Regions from separate parts of the Desulfovibrio porci genome, predicted to be linked through region 1. Evidence: riboswitches for the same ligand, from Rfam matches in the RefSeq annotation. Region 1 holds a riboswitch; the other holds the start of a gene.
The links. A riboswitch is a leader RNA that binds a small molecule or an ion and turns the genes downstream of it on or off. The one in region 1 is predicted to bind cobalamin.
Positions count from the first base shown of each region.

Region 1 (7,281 bases):
GAACTGCGGCGCGAGGTGGAGAACATGAAATCCGCCATCCGCCAGCGCGCGGACAGGCCCCTGGCCTATATGTTCGCTAAGCTGAATCCTTTTCTCTATCCCGGCGGGCAGTCCTACGGCTTTGACGGTCTGGGCACGCCGCAGAGTCTGGACGGCTTTGACCGCAAGGACGTGCAGGCTTTCTGGACCCGGCAGTCCGGCCAGCCGTGGGTGCTCTCCGTGGCGGGCAGTTTTGAGCGCGAGGCCGTGCTGGCTTTCGCCCGGAGCCTGCCCGCGCCTGAAAGGCGGGACTTTGCCGTGCCCGCGCCCGTCTGGGGTCGGGATAGAACTCTGAACCTGAATCTGCCAGGCCGCAACCAGGCCCATCTGTTGCAGCTCTTCAAGACCGTACCGCCCACCCACCCGGACGCGCCCGCCCTGATGTTGCTGCAGGCCGTGCTGTCGGGCCAGAGTGGTCTGTTGTTCAGCAGCCTGCGCGACGAACAGGGGCTGGGCTATACCGTGACCGCCTTTAACCGCAGCATGCCGGAGACGGGCTTCATGGCCTTCTACATCGGCACCACGCCGGACAAGGTGGAACAGGCCCGCAAGGGTTTCGCCGGCATCATTGCCGAACTCAAGGCCAAACCCCTGCCCAAGGCCCTGCTGGCCGCCGGAAGCAACCGTCTGCTGGGCGAATACCTGCGCGACAGGCAGAGCCTGGCGGACCGCGCCGGTGAAGCGGCCACGGACGCCGTGCTGCGCTATCCGCAGGATTTCCAGAAGCAACTGCTGGACAAGGCAGCCGCTTTGACCCCGGCGGATGTGCAGGCCGTGGCCCGCAAGTACCTGGAACCGGCCAATGCCTATGAGGTGACCCTCTTGCCGTAGCATTCGTGCTTGACGTTTGAAACGCACGCCCCGCCCCGGTCAGCAATGCACTACCGCGGCGGGGCGTTTTCGCGTCTTTACAGGGGCTGTCCGACTGGGTTATCTATGAAGCATCCTTGGAAAATAACGAACATGATCCGCATCTCATGGAGATGACAGGAGCTCCGCTTCATGTCTCACTGCCTCTGGCGTCCCGATATTGCCGCCGCCCTGGAATACGTGCGCGACCGAGCCATTCCGGTCAGTCTCACCTATGACGGACGCCCGCGCGAGGCTGGGCCGCTGCTCTGCCTCGTGACCTTCACTGCTCGCGACATCACGGTTCTGAGCATGGCGGAAACCCCGCTTCCCGCTGAACTGAGCGGCGGGGAATGCCGGATCTATTTCAAGCCGGACATGGAAGCCGAGCCGGAAGAAATCCCGGAGGACGGGGAAGAGCGCGGCAAACACAGCGGGCCGCGCCATGGGTTTTACTGCTCCTGCCGAGTGCGGGAGGTGCGGCGCGATGCCCGGAACCGGTTGACGGAGATCATCGTCAAGACGCCGTTCCGTTTTTTGTGGCGGGAACTGCGCCGCCATGAGCGGCTGCGCGTGCGGCCGGGCATGCTCAATAAATTCCGCTTCTGGTTCGCGCCCATGCTGCCGGAACAGCGCGGTCAGGTGCAGGTCTACATGAGCCACTACAGCCGGGAATTGGAGCAACAGATACAATTGATCGACGTTTCCGCCGGCGGCGCCTTCGTGCGGCTGGTCAATTACGAACTGCTTCATGCCATGGACATTACTCAGGATACGCTCTGCCTGCTTTATCTGGACTGCAACGGGCCGGAAGGCGTCTTCCGCAAATTTTTCCTGGCCGCCAGCAGTACGGCCGTCTGCCGCAATAAAAAAGATACGGCCCTGAACCTGCATCTGCGTTTTGTGCGCTATCTGTCCGCAACGCGTCGGGATGAAACTCTGGACTGGCGGCCTGTGGGTGAGGAGGGCGCGCCCGGCCTGGCTTTCTGGATAGAAAGCCAGCTCGGCAGGGAAGCGGGCGGCGCGGCGGAATAGCCCGCCTTTGCAGTTTTCCGCAGAGGATATGACCCGTTTCGAATCCCTTGCCGTCCAGATACTCAACGGCCGCACTGTCCGGAGAAGCGCCCATTTTCATGACAGCCAGAGCCTCCAGATGTGACCTGCCTCCCGGCAGCCGCCTGTAGCGCGAAACCGCCGCTCATCCCGCCGGCCCGGCCTTTTTCGCGTCGCGGGCGATCATGCCGGGTTTGACGCGTCGTGTCGTCTGTTTGTGAAAAAAAATACATTATAATTCAATATGTTATCACGAAGCAAGGAAGGCTTTTTTCGCGCTTCGCATTGACAGAAGGGGGGGGTTTTGACTATCTCTAGACTTACGGAAGCGCCCTTCGGGGCTTCATAGGGAATCCCGTTCAAATCGGGAGCGGACCCGCCGCCGTACGCCGAACTGATGCCGCTTTTCCCCGTGCGCCACTGGACATGTTCCGGGAAGGCCGAAAAGTGAGCCGGCAAGCCGGAAGACCTGCTTTCGTACATCGTTTCTGTGGATGGATCATCGGCAACGGGGCTTTTGCCGACAGATCCGGCAATGAGGACAAGCTTCCTCCTCCGCCCGTCTCTTGGGGGGAGGTATTTTTACCGTACCAGCCCCCCATGCCCGGAGTTTTTCATGCCCGCCACTATCATTAAACGGGACGGCGCGTCCGTGCCCTTTGATTCCGTCAAGATTCTCAACGCCATCACCAAGGCCAATCAGGCCGTGGGCGGCGAAGACATGTCCCCCACGGACCTGCTCTTCGTTACGGAAAAAGTCTGCAAAAAGCTGGACGAGCGCAATCTCTGCAGCGTGGAGGAAATCCAGGATGTGGTGGAAGAAAGCCTGATCCAGTACGATTACGCCAAAACCGCCAAGGCCTATATTCTTTACCGCGCCGAGCACGCCAAGATGCGCAACGCGGAATCCTATCTCATGGATATTTATAAAAAATTGACGTACTCCCCGGCCATCCGGGAGGACATCAAGCGGGAGAACGCCAATATCGACGGCGATACGGCCATGGGCACCATGCTCAAATACGGCTCCGAGGGCTCCAAGTTTTTCATCGACAACTACATCCTGCCCAAGGACGCCTCGGCCGCGCACGGCAATGGCGACATTCACATCCATGACAAAGATTTCTACATGCTCACGGAAACCTGCTGCCAGATTGACCTGATCCCGCTGTTCAGAAACGGGTTCTCCACCGGGCACGGCTATCTGCGCGAGCCCAATTCCATTGAAAGCTATTCGGCCCTGGCCTGCATCGCCATTCAGGCCAACCAGAATGAAATGCACGGCGGCCAGAGCGTGCCGCATTTTGATTTCGCCATGGCGCCCGGCGTGGCCAAAACCTACGCCAAGGAATACCGCAAGGCTTTCTGCGCCTGTCTGCGTATCGCGGGCGGCCTGGACGCCGCCTCGGCCGAGACGCTGGCCGGGGAACTGCTGGAGGCCGCCGGTCTGAGCCCGGCCGTCGCCATTGACGAGGCCGGGGCCGAGGCGCTGGCCCGCGCCCTGGCTGAGCACGCGTCCGCGCAGTGGCGGGAGTTGGCCGGGCGCGCCCACACGTATGCCGTGGAGGAAGCCCTGGGCAATACGGACCGCCGCGTGTATCAGGCCATGGAGGCGCTGATTCACAATCTGAACACCATGAATTCCCGGGCCGGAGCCCAGGTGCCGTTCAGTTCCATCAACTACGGCACGGACGTCTCCGCCGAGGGCCGCATGGTTATGAAAAACCTGCTCCTGGCCACCCAGGCGGGCCTGGGCAACGGCGAAACCTCCATTTTTCCGGTGCAGATTTTCAAGGTCAAGGAAGGGGTCAACTACAATCCCGGCGATCCCAACTACGATCTGTTCAAACTGGCCATGGAGACTTCGGCCAAACGCCTCTTCCCCAATTTCAGCTTCCTCGACGCGCCGTTCAACTTGCAGTATTACAAGAACGGCGATTACAATAGCGAAGTGGCCTATATGGGCTGCCGCACGCGCGTGCTGGGCAACGTGCACGACCCGGAGCGCCAGGTGACCTGCGGGCGCGGAAATTTGAGCTTTACCTCCGTGAACCTGCCGCGTCTGGGCCTGGAGGCCCACGGCGACGTGGAGAAATTTTACGCCCTGCTGGACGACAAGATTGATCTGGTCTTCCGCCAGTTGCTGCACCGGCTCAAGATCCAGAGCGCCAAGAAGGTGCGCAATTATCCCTTCCTCATGGGCAACGGCATCTGGCTGGATTCCGGCAAACTGGACTGGGACGACAGCATCGGCGAGGTGCTCAAGCACGGCACCCTGACTGTGGGCTTCATCGGCCTGGCCGAGGCCCTCAAGGCCCTGCTGGGCGTGCACCACGGCGAGAGCGAAGAGGCCCAGAAGCTGGGCCTGGAGATCATCGGGCACATGCGACGCCGCGCCGACGATGAGGCGGAAAGGACCGGCCTGAATTTCTCGCTTATCGCCACTCCGGCGGAAAGCCTGAGCGGGCGCTTCGTGGCTCTGGACCGGGAGCGCTACGGCAGCATTCCCGGCGTCACGGACCGCGACTATTACACCAATTCCTTCCACGTGCCGGTCTACTATCCCATCAAGGCCTTTAAAAAGATCCAGCTGGAAGCGCCCTACCATGCCATGACCAATGCCGGACACATCACCTATGTGGAACTGGACGGCGATACCTGCAAAAATCTGCAGGCCTTTGAGCGGATCATCCGGTACATGCACGATCAGGGCGTGGGCTACGGCTCCATCAACCATCCGCTGGACCGTGACCCCGTCTGCGGCTATACGGGCGTCATCGACGACGTCTGCCCGCGTTGCGGCCGCCGCGAGGGCGAGGGCGTGAGCCTGGAAACGCTGCGGGAACTGCGCAGGAAATTTCCGCAGACCCCCAAATGGGAATGAGCAGGCGGGGCGGATCACCATGCGATTGAATCCCGGTTCTCCGGAACCGGGGAAAACATTTTATAACGTTAGAGCAATATAACGTTACATTGCTTTGGCGGCTGCGAGAGCAGTCGCCCGCCACGAAAGGCGTAAGCGCAAGTTATTCGCGCTGTTGAGCGCGGAAGTGACCGGCTTCAAGCATTAAGAATGTAAGTTCTTAGTATTAATCTGCTCTGAGAATGAAAAGGAGACTGTGGCAATGCTGATGGAATCACGCTTGTTTGAGGAAACGAAAGTGAAACAGAAAATGGTGGGCCAGGGCGTGGGCTTTGAGCGCATCCGCCGGATCACCGGTTATCTGGTGGGCACCCTGGACCGCTTCAATAACGCCAAGCGCGCCGAGGAGCACGACCGGGTCCGGCATGCCTGAACACGGCATCGCTTCCACAATGCCGGACCGGACGCGGTTGCGTCTGTCCGGCATTGTGGAGGAATCCATTGTGGACGGCCCGGGCCTGCGCTTCGTGCTCTTTACCCAAGGCTGTCCACACGGCTGCAAGGGCTGCCATAATCCGGAAACGCACGACCGGGAGGGCGGTTTTGTCCGTGACGTGGAGGGAATCCTCGCGCAATACGACGAAAATCCGCTTCTGGCCGGCGTCACTTTTTCCGGCGGCGAACCCTTTCTCCAGGCCGGGGCGCTCTGCGCCGTGGCCGAAAGAGTCCGTGCCAGGGGCGGTGACGTGGTCACCTATACCGGCTATACTTATGAAGTCCTGCTGGCGCGGACGGAACGCGGCAATGAGCCGGACATCGCCCGCCTGCTGGAATTGACCGACCTGCTTATCGACGGGCCATATGTGGAAGCGTTGCGGGATCTGGAACTGCTCTTTCGAGGCAGCTCCAATCAACGGCTGCTGGACAGGAAGCAACGGCGCGCGCTGGCCGCCGGGAAAGGCCGAAACGTGGCCTGAGTCCGGCGGTCCGGATTCAGGGCCGATCACCGTCCGCAATCTTGGCCAGATAGGGCGCAAAGGCGACGTCCATGCCCTGAATGTGCTCAATAAGCCAGTTTTTCAGAAAATCCAGCACTTCCATATCCACATTGGCCTTGCCGTCCGAAACCGCGTCGCGGAACTCCATGACTTTGGCCTTGAACTGCTCGTGAATCTGGATGTGCCGGTTCGCGTCCGGGTAGTCGGAGTGACAGAAAAAGATTTCCTCAGTGTTGAAATGGGTGAAAGCATAGCCCGCCAGAGCGTCCAGCACTTCCAGAAGGGTCTTTTCGTCCCTGCCGTTCCGGATGGCCCGGTGCAGCTTGTTGATGTAGGACAGCAGCAGCTTGTGCTGCCCGTCAATGGCCGGCACGCCGGTGGACAGCGCGTCCGACCAGACAACAATGCCGTCGTTGGCGGGCTGGAGAGCTGTCTGCCGTCCCGTTTGCGCGCCGTCGGTGAATTTTTCCACCTGAGACAGGCAGGAATTGAGAAATTCCAGGTCGCTGTCGAATTTTTTCAAAAATTGCTCAACCAGCGTATTCGCGCCGCGCGCGCGGCGTGAGAGCGTCGCGTGGCTGTCCGGGGCCGCGTCCGGCGCGGTTTCGGACATGGCGCGCAAAAGGCGGGACAGTTCGCCGGAAAGCGCGCGCGTGCGTTTGGCGCTGTCCGCCAGATTTTCCCGGATCAACTGCTGCCCGGCCAACATCAGGTTATATTTTTCCCGCCATTCCTCCAGTGATTGGGCCGCATCCTCGGCGTCCCGCCGGGCCTGAGCCCGCTTGCGCCGCAATTCCGCCGTATGAGCGGACACGGCTTCCGCCACGGGGCGCAACGCGCCGTAGGCGGCGTCGCGGGCCCGGGGCGTGTCGGCATTCATCCCGCGCAGGTCCCGTTCCAGTTTTTTGGCCGGGACCAGGAGCGCCCGGTACAGCATGACCAGGCCGCAACCGCCGAGCAGCAGGGCCAGAAGGGGCAGCAGCCGGTCCAAGGGAGCGCCGGGCGCCAGAGCCGTGGCCGCGCCCGCCAGCAGGCCGCAAATCAGCAGAAAAAAAGAAGCGTTCACCATTATATTACATTCCTGTCGCATGTCTTGCTCTCGTCGCAGACGTGGACGGACGCAGCCCAGATGGGTTCCGCTTTGCCCGGCTTGCGGCACAGGACGCGCAACTGTTGAAAGTTTTCAGCGGCTTTGCCTTGACCACGGAGACGGGCTTGGTTGATCCGCTCCACGTCGTCGGCCAGCAGGCTCACCATGTCGCGGTCCAGAGCGTCGCGCCGGGCCATATCCCGCATGATCTCCAGGGCTTCGCCGACGGGCATGCCTTCGCGGTAGGGCCGGTCTTCGGTCAATGCGGTAAAAACGTCGGCCACGGCCATGATTCGCGCGGGCAAAGGAAAGCTGCGTCCGCTGAGGCCCAGAGGATAGCCCGAACCGTCGGGGCGTTCGTGGTGCAGGCCGCCCCAGTTCCGGATGCA
Region 1 covers NZ_VUMH01000001.1:170,461-177,741, reverse strand. Annotated here, with positions in the region: gene FYJ44_RS00790 (M16 family metallopeptidase) at 1-870, shown strand, start outside; gene FYJ44_RS00785 (peptide synthetase) at 1,042-1,923, shown strand; cobalamin riboswitch at 2,251-2,432, shown strand; gene FYJ44_RS00780 (anaerobic ribonucleoside triphosphate reductase) at 2,558-4,825, shown strand; gene nrdD (anaerobic ribonucleoside-triphosphate reductase) at 5,067-5,237, shown strand; gene nrdG (anaerobic ribonucleoside-triphosphate reductase activating protein) at 5,230-5,781, shown strand; gene FYJ44_RS00765 (bacteriohemerythrin) at 5,798-6,871, opposite strand; gene FYJ44_RS00760 (HD domain-containing phosphohydrolase) at 6,871-7,281, opposite strand, start outside.

Region 2 (7,281 bases), on a different contig from region 1:
CGCGTCGGGCCGAAGATGGGGCCGGGCCGTATCCAGGGCGGCGGAATAGTCGTTGCGCGGCGAAGCCGCCGCCAGAATCACATCCACCGCGCGCAGCACATTCACGGCCCGCAGGGTCAGCAGGTCGGGCGCGCCGGGGCCCACGCCCACGCCGTAAAGAGTTCCGTTCATTGCTTTTCTCGCTCATCCGCTGGGTGTAACCATTTTTCCAGTTCTTCCGCCGCCTCCACGGACCTGGGGCCGGGCCGGGCGAAGCGGTCCTCGTCCACCACCAGCACGCGGCCCGCGCGCGCGGCGCGCAGATCCCGGTAATGGGCGCGTTCGGTCAGCGGCTGCGGATCGGGATTCATGGGGCCCTTCTGGATCAGGTAAGCGTCCGGGTCCGCCTGGATCAGGGCCTCTTCATTGAAACGCACCAGCTTTTTGTCGTCGCCGACCACGTTTTCACCGCCCGCCGCGGCGATAATTTCATTAACGATGCTGCCCTGTCCGGCGGCCAGCAGGTTGGGATAGCGTACTTCATAAAAAACGCGCAACGGCTTCCGGCCCGCGTTACGCGCCCGCAGCGCCGCCAGGCGCGCGCTCCAGTCCCGGATCAGCCCGGCGGCTTGCCGCTCCCGGCCCGTGAGCCGTCCCAGCTTCTCCAGCACGCCGAACATCTTGTCAAAGGAATCCATTTCAAAGGTCAGCACATTGACGCCCAGCTTGCGCAGAGCCTCGGTCTGCAACAGGGCCTCGCGCCGTCCGGCAAGCTGGAGAACCAGGTCCGGCTTTTGGGCCACGATCAGCTCCGCGTTGGGCCGCATGTGGGTTCCGACGGCGGGCAGGTCCGCCAGTTCCGGCAACTGGGCGTCGGCCACGGTGCGGGCCGCCAGCAGATTGCGCGCGTCCAGGGCCAGCAGCAATTCGCTGTAAGCGCCGTACAAGGCGATGATCCGCGTGGCGGGCCTGTCCAGCCGCACGCTGACGCCCGTGTCGTCCGTCACTTCAATGGGCGCGGCGGCCTCAGTCCGCCCCGTCGGCAGCAGGATCGTCAGGGTCAGAAGCAGCGGCAGAAAAATCGCCGCTCCACGGCCCGGATGCGCGGCCCGGCAGAGCCTGGGGCAGTCCCCAACGAGGATGCGGAAAAACGCGGATGGGAATGTCGTACAAGGCACTGAGCTTCTCCTCGGTAAAAATCTCGGACGCGGGACCGTCAAAAAGCATTTGTCCGTTTTTCAGGCCGATCAGCCGGGTGGCATACAGGGAGGCTAGGTTGCAGTCGTGCATGGCCATCAGCACACAGGCCCCGGCGGCCCGGCGGCGCTCCAGCAAGTCGAACAGCTCCACCATGCGGGCCAGATCCAGACCGGCGGCCAGTTCGTCCAGCAACAGCAGCGGGCTTTCCTGGGCCAGAGCCCGCGCCAGCAGCACCCGCTGCAGCTCCCCGCCGGACAGTTCGTCCACGCGGCGTCCGACCAGCCCGGCGGCTCCGGTGGCGGCCAGAGCCCGCTCCACGGCTTCGTAATCCCGCCGCCCGTAGCTGCCCAGCCAGGAGAGATAGGGATAGCGCCCCAGCAGCGCCATGTGGCGCACGCTCAGGCCGGGCGGACATTCCGCACGCTGCGGCACCACAGCGACCAGCCGGGCGCGCTCACGCGGACGCAGGCGCTCCAGCGATTTGCCGGCCAGGCATATGTCGCCGCCCTGGGGCCGCAACACGCCGGAAATGCAGCGCAGCAAAGTTGTCTTGCCGCTGCCGTTGGGTCCAAGCAGGGCCACACTTTCGCCGCCGCGCGCCTTCAGGCTTATGCCGCGCAGCACGGGCCGCGCGCCATAGCCCGCCGTCAGGCCGCGCACGTCCAGCATCACTTTTTCGGACAGAAGTCTTTCGCCGGGCATCAGCGACTCCGCACTAGCAGGGCGAAAAACGGTCCGCCCAGCAGGGCCGTGACCACGCCCACGGGCAATTCCTGACCGCCGCCCAACACGCTGCGGGCCAGCACGTCGGCCCAGATCAGCAGCACACCGCCGCCGAAAAACGCGCCCGTCAGCAGGGGACCGTGTCCCGGCCCCAGCAAGAGGCGCAGCACATGCGGCACCACCAGGCCCACAAAGCCGATCACCCCGGCCACGGCCACGCACCCCGCCGTCATGCAACTGGCCCCGGCCAGGAACCAGAAGCGCGCCCGGCCCACGTTGAGGCCCAGTTGCGCGGCCTGCTCGTCACCCAGGGAAAGCACGTCCAGGGCCCGCCAGCCCAGCCCCACAGCCAGCAAACCCGGCGCAAACGTACCCAGCAGCAGGGGCAGACTGTCCCAGCCCCGTCCCTGGAGGGAACCCAGAATCCAGAACACGATGCTGGTCACGGATTCTTCGTTAAGGGCCTTGACCAGAGCCACCAGGGCTCCCAGAAAGGCGGCCACGGCAATGCCCGCCAGAATCACGCTTTCGCGGCTGAAATCCCCCCTGCTCCGTCCCAGCCACAACGCGCCGCACAGGGCCAGCAGGGCTCCGGCCAAGGCGGCGGGAGCCACCAGCCCGGCTTGGGAGAGTCCGAACCAGACGGCCAGACCGCCGCCCAGCGCTATAGCCATGCTCGCGCCGCAGGCCGCGCCCGCGGAAATACCCAGCGTAAAGGGATCGGCCAAGGGATTGCGCAGCACGCCCTGCAAGGCCACACCCGCCACGGCCAAAGCCCCGCCGCACAAGGCCGCCAGGCAGACCCGCGCCAGACGGATCTGCCCCACCACCAGCAGGCGGGAGGCGTCCACCGGCGCGTCGCTCAGGCCCAGGCTGACGGCCAGCGTCTGAAAGACCTCGCCCGCGCCCAGCGGGAACGGCCCCGGCAGGCAGGCCAGCGGCAGAGAAATGAGCCAGAGCGCGGCCAGTCCGGCCAGCGCAAGGCGCAGGGACCGCGATTCGGGCGGCCTGGAAAAAGCAAAAGCGGCGTCTGTAGGCATACACTGCGGGGCTTGCGGACAAAAAAAGGCCTCTTCCATACTGGAAGAGGCCCGTATTTCCTCTGCCTGACCGGCAAAAACCCGTTGCCGGAGACGTTGCCGCGCCTTGAGCATCCAACACCTGAAATGCTCGTTTACGGCGGGCAGTTGGGACAACGGCAGGTCTTCCGGCTTGATCCCTTTGCCCCGGCCTTCCCGTTTCCAGTGGCGCAAGATGGGGCGCGGTTGATGGATCTCACGGCGGCGGGTCCGCTCCCGTTTCACACGGGATTCCCTTTTCAAGCCGGTGCGCGCCGCTACGGCGGGTCCGGCTACCGTTGCCACAAGGCACCTTAGGCGCGGCGCGGCGCGCTGTCAATGCGGGCGCGGCTCAGGCCGCGATCCAGATCAGGCTGGCCTGACGGCCGGACTTTTTCTCCCGCCGGTAGGAGAAGAATTGCGCGGTATTGGAGGCCGTGCAGAGATCCAGGCCGTAAATCTGGCGCTCGGGCAGGCCCGCCTGCCGCAACTGATAGCGGGTAAGACTCCAGAGATCCATGGTTTGCGTGTCCAGGTCGAACCAAGGCCGGAAGTCGTCGCTCCATTCCCGCTCGAAATTGACGAATTCCGCCCGCCCAGGTCCCAGGCTGGGACCGCGCACAGCCAGCAGGTCGCGGGCTTTGAGATCATAGCGCGCGCAGAAACGGGCCACGCCCGTGCCCGGAAAATCGCAACGGTTGCCCCGCCAGCCCGCGTGCAGGGCCGCCACATAGCGGCCGCTTTTATGCGCCAGCAAGATGGGCTGGCAGTCCGCTGTCTTGATCAGCAGGCCCAGGCCGGGCCGGGAGGTGACCATGCCGTCGCCCTCCGCCGCGGGCCGGGCTTCGCAGGCCACGGCTTCCGGCTCAAAGACCAGCGCGTCGCCGTGCACCTGATTGAGTTCCGCCCAGGCCGCAAGCCCGCACGCCTGCAAGGCCGCCAGCATGCCCCGGCGGTTGCCCGTCACACGGTCCGGGTCGTCGTCCGTGCTGAAGGAGATGTTGCCGCCGTCATACGCGTCGCGATACCTGCCGCCGGGCATGGCCGCGCGGACCTGAAAGGCGCAGCGGACGTTTTCAAGGCCGGGGAACTGAAAGGGAATGTAATTTACAGACACAGGAATTGCTCTTCCGTGCAGAGATAGTGCACGCGCTGGTCCCACTGTTCGAGGGGCAGGTTTTTGGTGATCTGGAAGGCGAAACACAGGCCCACGCGCGGGCAGGTCAGTCCGCTGTCCAGAAAGCGGTCATAATAGCCGCCGCCGAAACCCAGGCGGCCGCCGCGCCGGTCAAAGGCCAGACCCGGCAGCACCAGCAGATCCGGCTTGAAGGCCTTGCCCGCCTCTTCCGGGCCCAGACCCGGCAGACTGTCCTCCGGTTCGCGCAGGCCGAAAGGGCCGGGCCGCAATTGCTCCGGCCCCGTGCAGGCCACGAATTCCATGCACCCCGGCTCTTCGGGCCGGACGCGCGGCAGCCAGACCGTGCGTCCGCTCTTCCAGGCCGCATCCAGCAATTTGTCGGTGGACAGTTCGCCCTTGAGCGCCACATAGAGCGCCACGGAGCGCGCGTTGCGCCAGCAGGGGGCCTCCAGCAGGCGTTGCTGGGCCTCCAGACTGCGCGCCCGCGCCAGGCCCGGCGGGTGGTTGCGGCGCAGTTTGCGGATGCGCTCGCGCAGGGCGGCCTTGCGCGCCGCGACGGACGCCTCGGATTCCATGGGTTCCGCGGATAAGGTGAATGCGGGCTGTGTGGGATGCATGGCGGGCCTTTCCATCCGTGGCGAGTTATGGCAGGATTGCGTTACGATTCTTATAACAAAGGATGGGACGCCATGCCAAGTGCCGATGCGCAGGATTATCTCTGGATCGCCGTAGGCGACATCCACGACGAGCCCGCCTGCTTCGAGCGGATTCCGGAACTGGCCCAGGCTGACGGCATCATCGTCACCGGCGACCTGACCATCACCGGCGGCGTCAAGCAGGCCGAACTGGTCATGGAGGCTCTGCGCGCCCGCGACCTGCCGGTCTGGGCTCAGATCGGCAATATGGACCGGCCCGAAGTGGACACATGGCTTAGCGAGCAGGGCTGGAACCTGCATACCATCACCCGCGAACTGACGCCGGATACGGCCATTTTCGGCGTGGGGGCCTCCACCTTCACGCCCTTCGGCACGCCCAGCGAGTTTCCCGAATCCACCTTCGCGACCTGGCTGGACGCCTGCTGGCAGCGCGCCCGTCGCTATCCGCACACGGTGCTGGTTTCCCATAACCCGCCCAAGGATACGGCCTGCGACGTAATCCCCGGCGATGTCCATGTGGGTTCCACGGCGGTGCGCGAATTTCTGGAGGAAGCCCAGCCCGACATCTGCCTCTGCGGCCATATCCATGAGGCCAGAGCCGTGGACCGCGTGGGCCGCACCGTGGTGGTCAATCCCGGCGCGCTGGCTCAGGGCGGCTACGTGGTGTTGCGCTCCAATTCCGGCCGCTTGTCGGCGGAGTTGCGCGTGCTCGAAAATTGCTGACGCCGTCCGCGCGGAGCCTTTCTTCCGGCCGTCTGTACTGCGGGGCGGGCCGCACAGGACTTCTTGCATATTTTTACAAAAGACGTATCTTATTGAAATAAGGTTCGGCATGCCTGCGGCAAACGCGCGCCCGTAATGGCGCTGCTGCCGCGATATCTCATACGGAGTCCGGCAGACCGACCCACAAATTTTTTCGCGGCGCTGTTTTCAGACTGCCGCCAGAAGGATTTTCATGACCACTGACCAGGATTTCTCCGTGGCCGCGTCCCCCGCCACGGATGGCGCAAGCCAGGACGCCTCTGTTTCTTCCGTTTCCGCCTCCACAGCCCCCGCCGTTTCCGGCGAAGCCCCGGCGGAAGCTCCCGCCCCCAAACGCCGCACATCTTCCCGCAGCGCCAAAAAGCCCGCCGCTCAAACGGCCCGCACGCCCCGCGCCCAAAGTGCCAAGGCGGCCGCGCCGGATGCCGACGCCGCCACGGAAAGCCCCACGGACGCTCCCGCGCGCAAGCCGCGCGGCGGCAGGCGTACGGCGGCCAAAAGCCCGGAAGGCGTTGAGGAAAGCCCGGCCAAGGCCCAACGCGCGCCGAGCCGGAGCACGGGCAAAAGCCGCACCGCCACAGCCAAATCCGGAACAAAAGCCGCGGCCCCGGCGGTATCCGGGCCGGATGACGCTGAGGCGGCACCGTCAAGCGCGGCCGCCGCTCCCGGACGCGCCCGCAGCACCACGCGAGGTCCGCGTGCAAAAAAAACCGCAGCGCCTGCGGATAGCGCGACGCAAACCGATGTCGCCCCGGCTTTGACGGCGGAGGAGGCGTTGCCCGCGTCCACGACGGACGCTCCTGCCGCCAAAGCCCCCCAAAAAAATTCCCGGACCGGGAACGCCCCGGCGGGATTGACAGCAGCGGCGGAATCGGCTGAACGGGCGGAGCCGGAAGAAAACCGGCCCATGGAAGCCGGGGAGGCCACAGCCGGAAGCGAGGACGAGGACAGCGCCGACACGCCTCGCCGCAAAAGCCGTCGCGGACGGCGCGGCGGACGCGGCCGGAACCGCAAAAACCGCGCAACCGCCACGGATGACATGAGCGCGGATGAAGACGCGACGGACGAAACCGGCGCGACGGTCCATACGCTCCAGGAAGATTACGACAGCGGCGACGCCGACGCCGTCTCCCCGGACGATGCCGCCGAAACCGCCCCCGAGATTCCCGCCCCCAAGGGCAGGGGGAAAAAAGGCAAGAGCGCCCCGGCCGCCGAGAACGAAAGCGGCAAAAAATCCACCGTGCGCGCCGCGGCGGCCAAGGCCAAAGCCGACGCGGCCACGGGCAAGCGGCGCATGTTCATCAGCGTGCTGCCCGGCGAACAGGTGGAAGTGGCCGTGGCCGAAGAAGGCAGCCTGCTGGAATATTATCTGGACATGCTCCACCAGCGCAAAATCAAGGGCAATATTTACAAGGGCGTCATCCACAATATCGACACCAATCTTCAGGCCGCTTTTGTGAGCTACGGCGCGGGCAAGAACGGCTTTTTGCAGATCGACGAAATCCACCCCGAATACTGGCAGGCCCACCACGAACCGGCCAAGGGCAAGAAGTTTCCGCCCATCCAGAAGGTGCTCAAAGCGGGCCAGGAAGTACTGGTGCAGGTGGTCAAGGAACCCACCGGAAACAAGGGCGCGTTTCTGACCACATGGCTGTCGCTGGCCGGGCGTTTTCTTGTGCTCACGCCGGGGCAGGAGCAGATCGGCGTTTCCCGCAAGGTGGAAAACGACGAAGAGCGCGCCCGCCTGCGTGAAATGATGAACGGC
Region 2 covers NZ_VUMH01000004.1:86,140-93,420, forward strand. Annotated here, with positions in the region: gene cobI (precorrin-2 C(20)-methyltransferase) at 1-171, opposite strand, end outside; gene FYJ44_RS05415 (ABC transporter substrate-binding protein) at 168-986, opposite strand; gene FYJ44_RS05420 (ABC transporter ATP-binding protein) at 1,006-1,848, opposite strand; gene FYJ44_RS05425 (FecCD family ABC transporter permease) at 1,881-2,942, opposite strand; cobalamin riboswitch at 3,083-3,276, opposite strand; gene FYJ44_RS05430 (purine nucleoside phosphorylase YfiH/LACC1 family protein) at 3,313-4,077, opposite strand; gene FYJ44_RS05435 (5-formyltetrahydrofolate cyclo-ligase) at 4,068-4,673, opposite strand; gene FYJ44_RS05440 (metallophosphoesterase family protein) at 4,788-5,477, shown strand; gene FYJ44_RS14590 (Rne/Rng family ribonuclease) at 5,710-7,281, shown strand, end outside.
Region 2: linked by a shared signal. The riboswitch ahead of FYJ44_RS05425 (FecCD family ABC transporter permease) and the one ahead of FYJ44_RS00780 (anaerobic ribonucleoside triphosphate reductase) in region 1 are both predicted to bind cobalamin.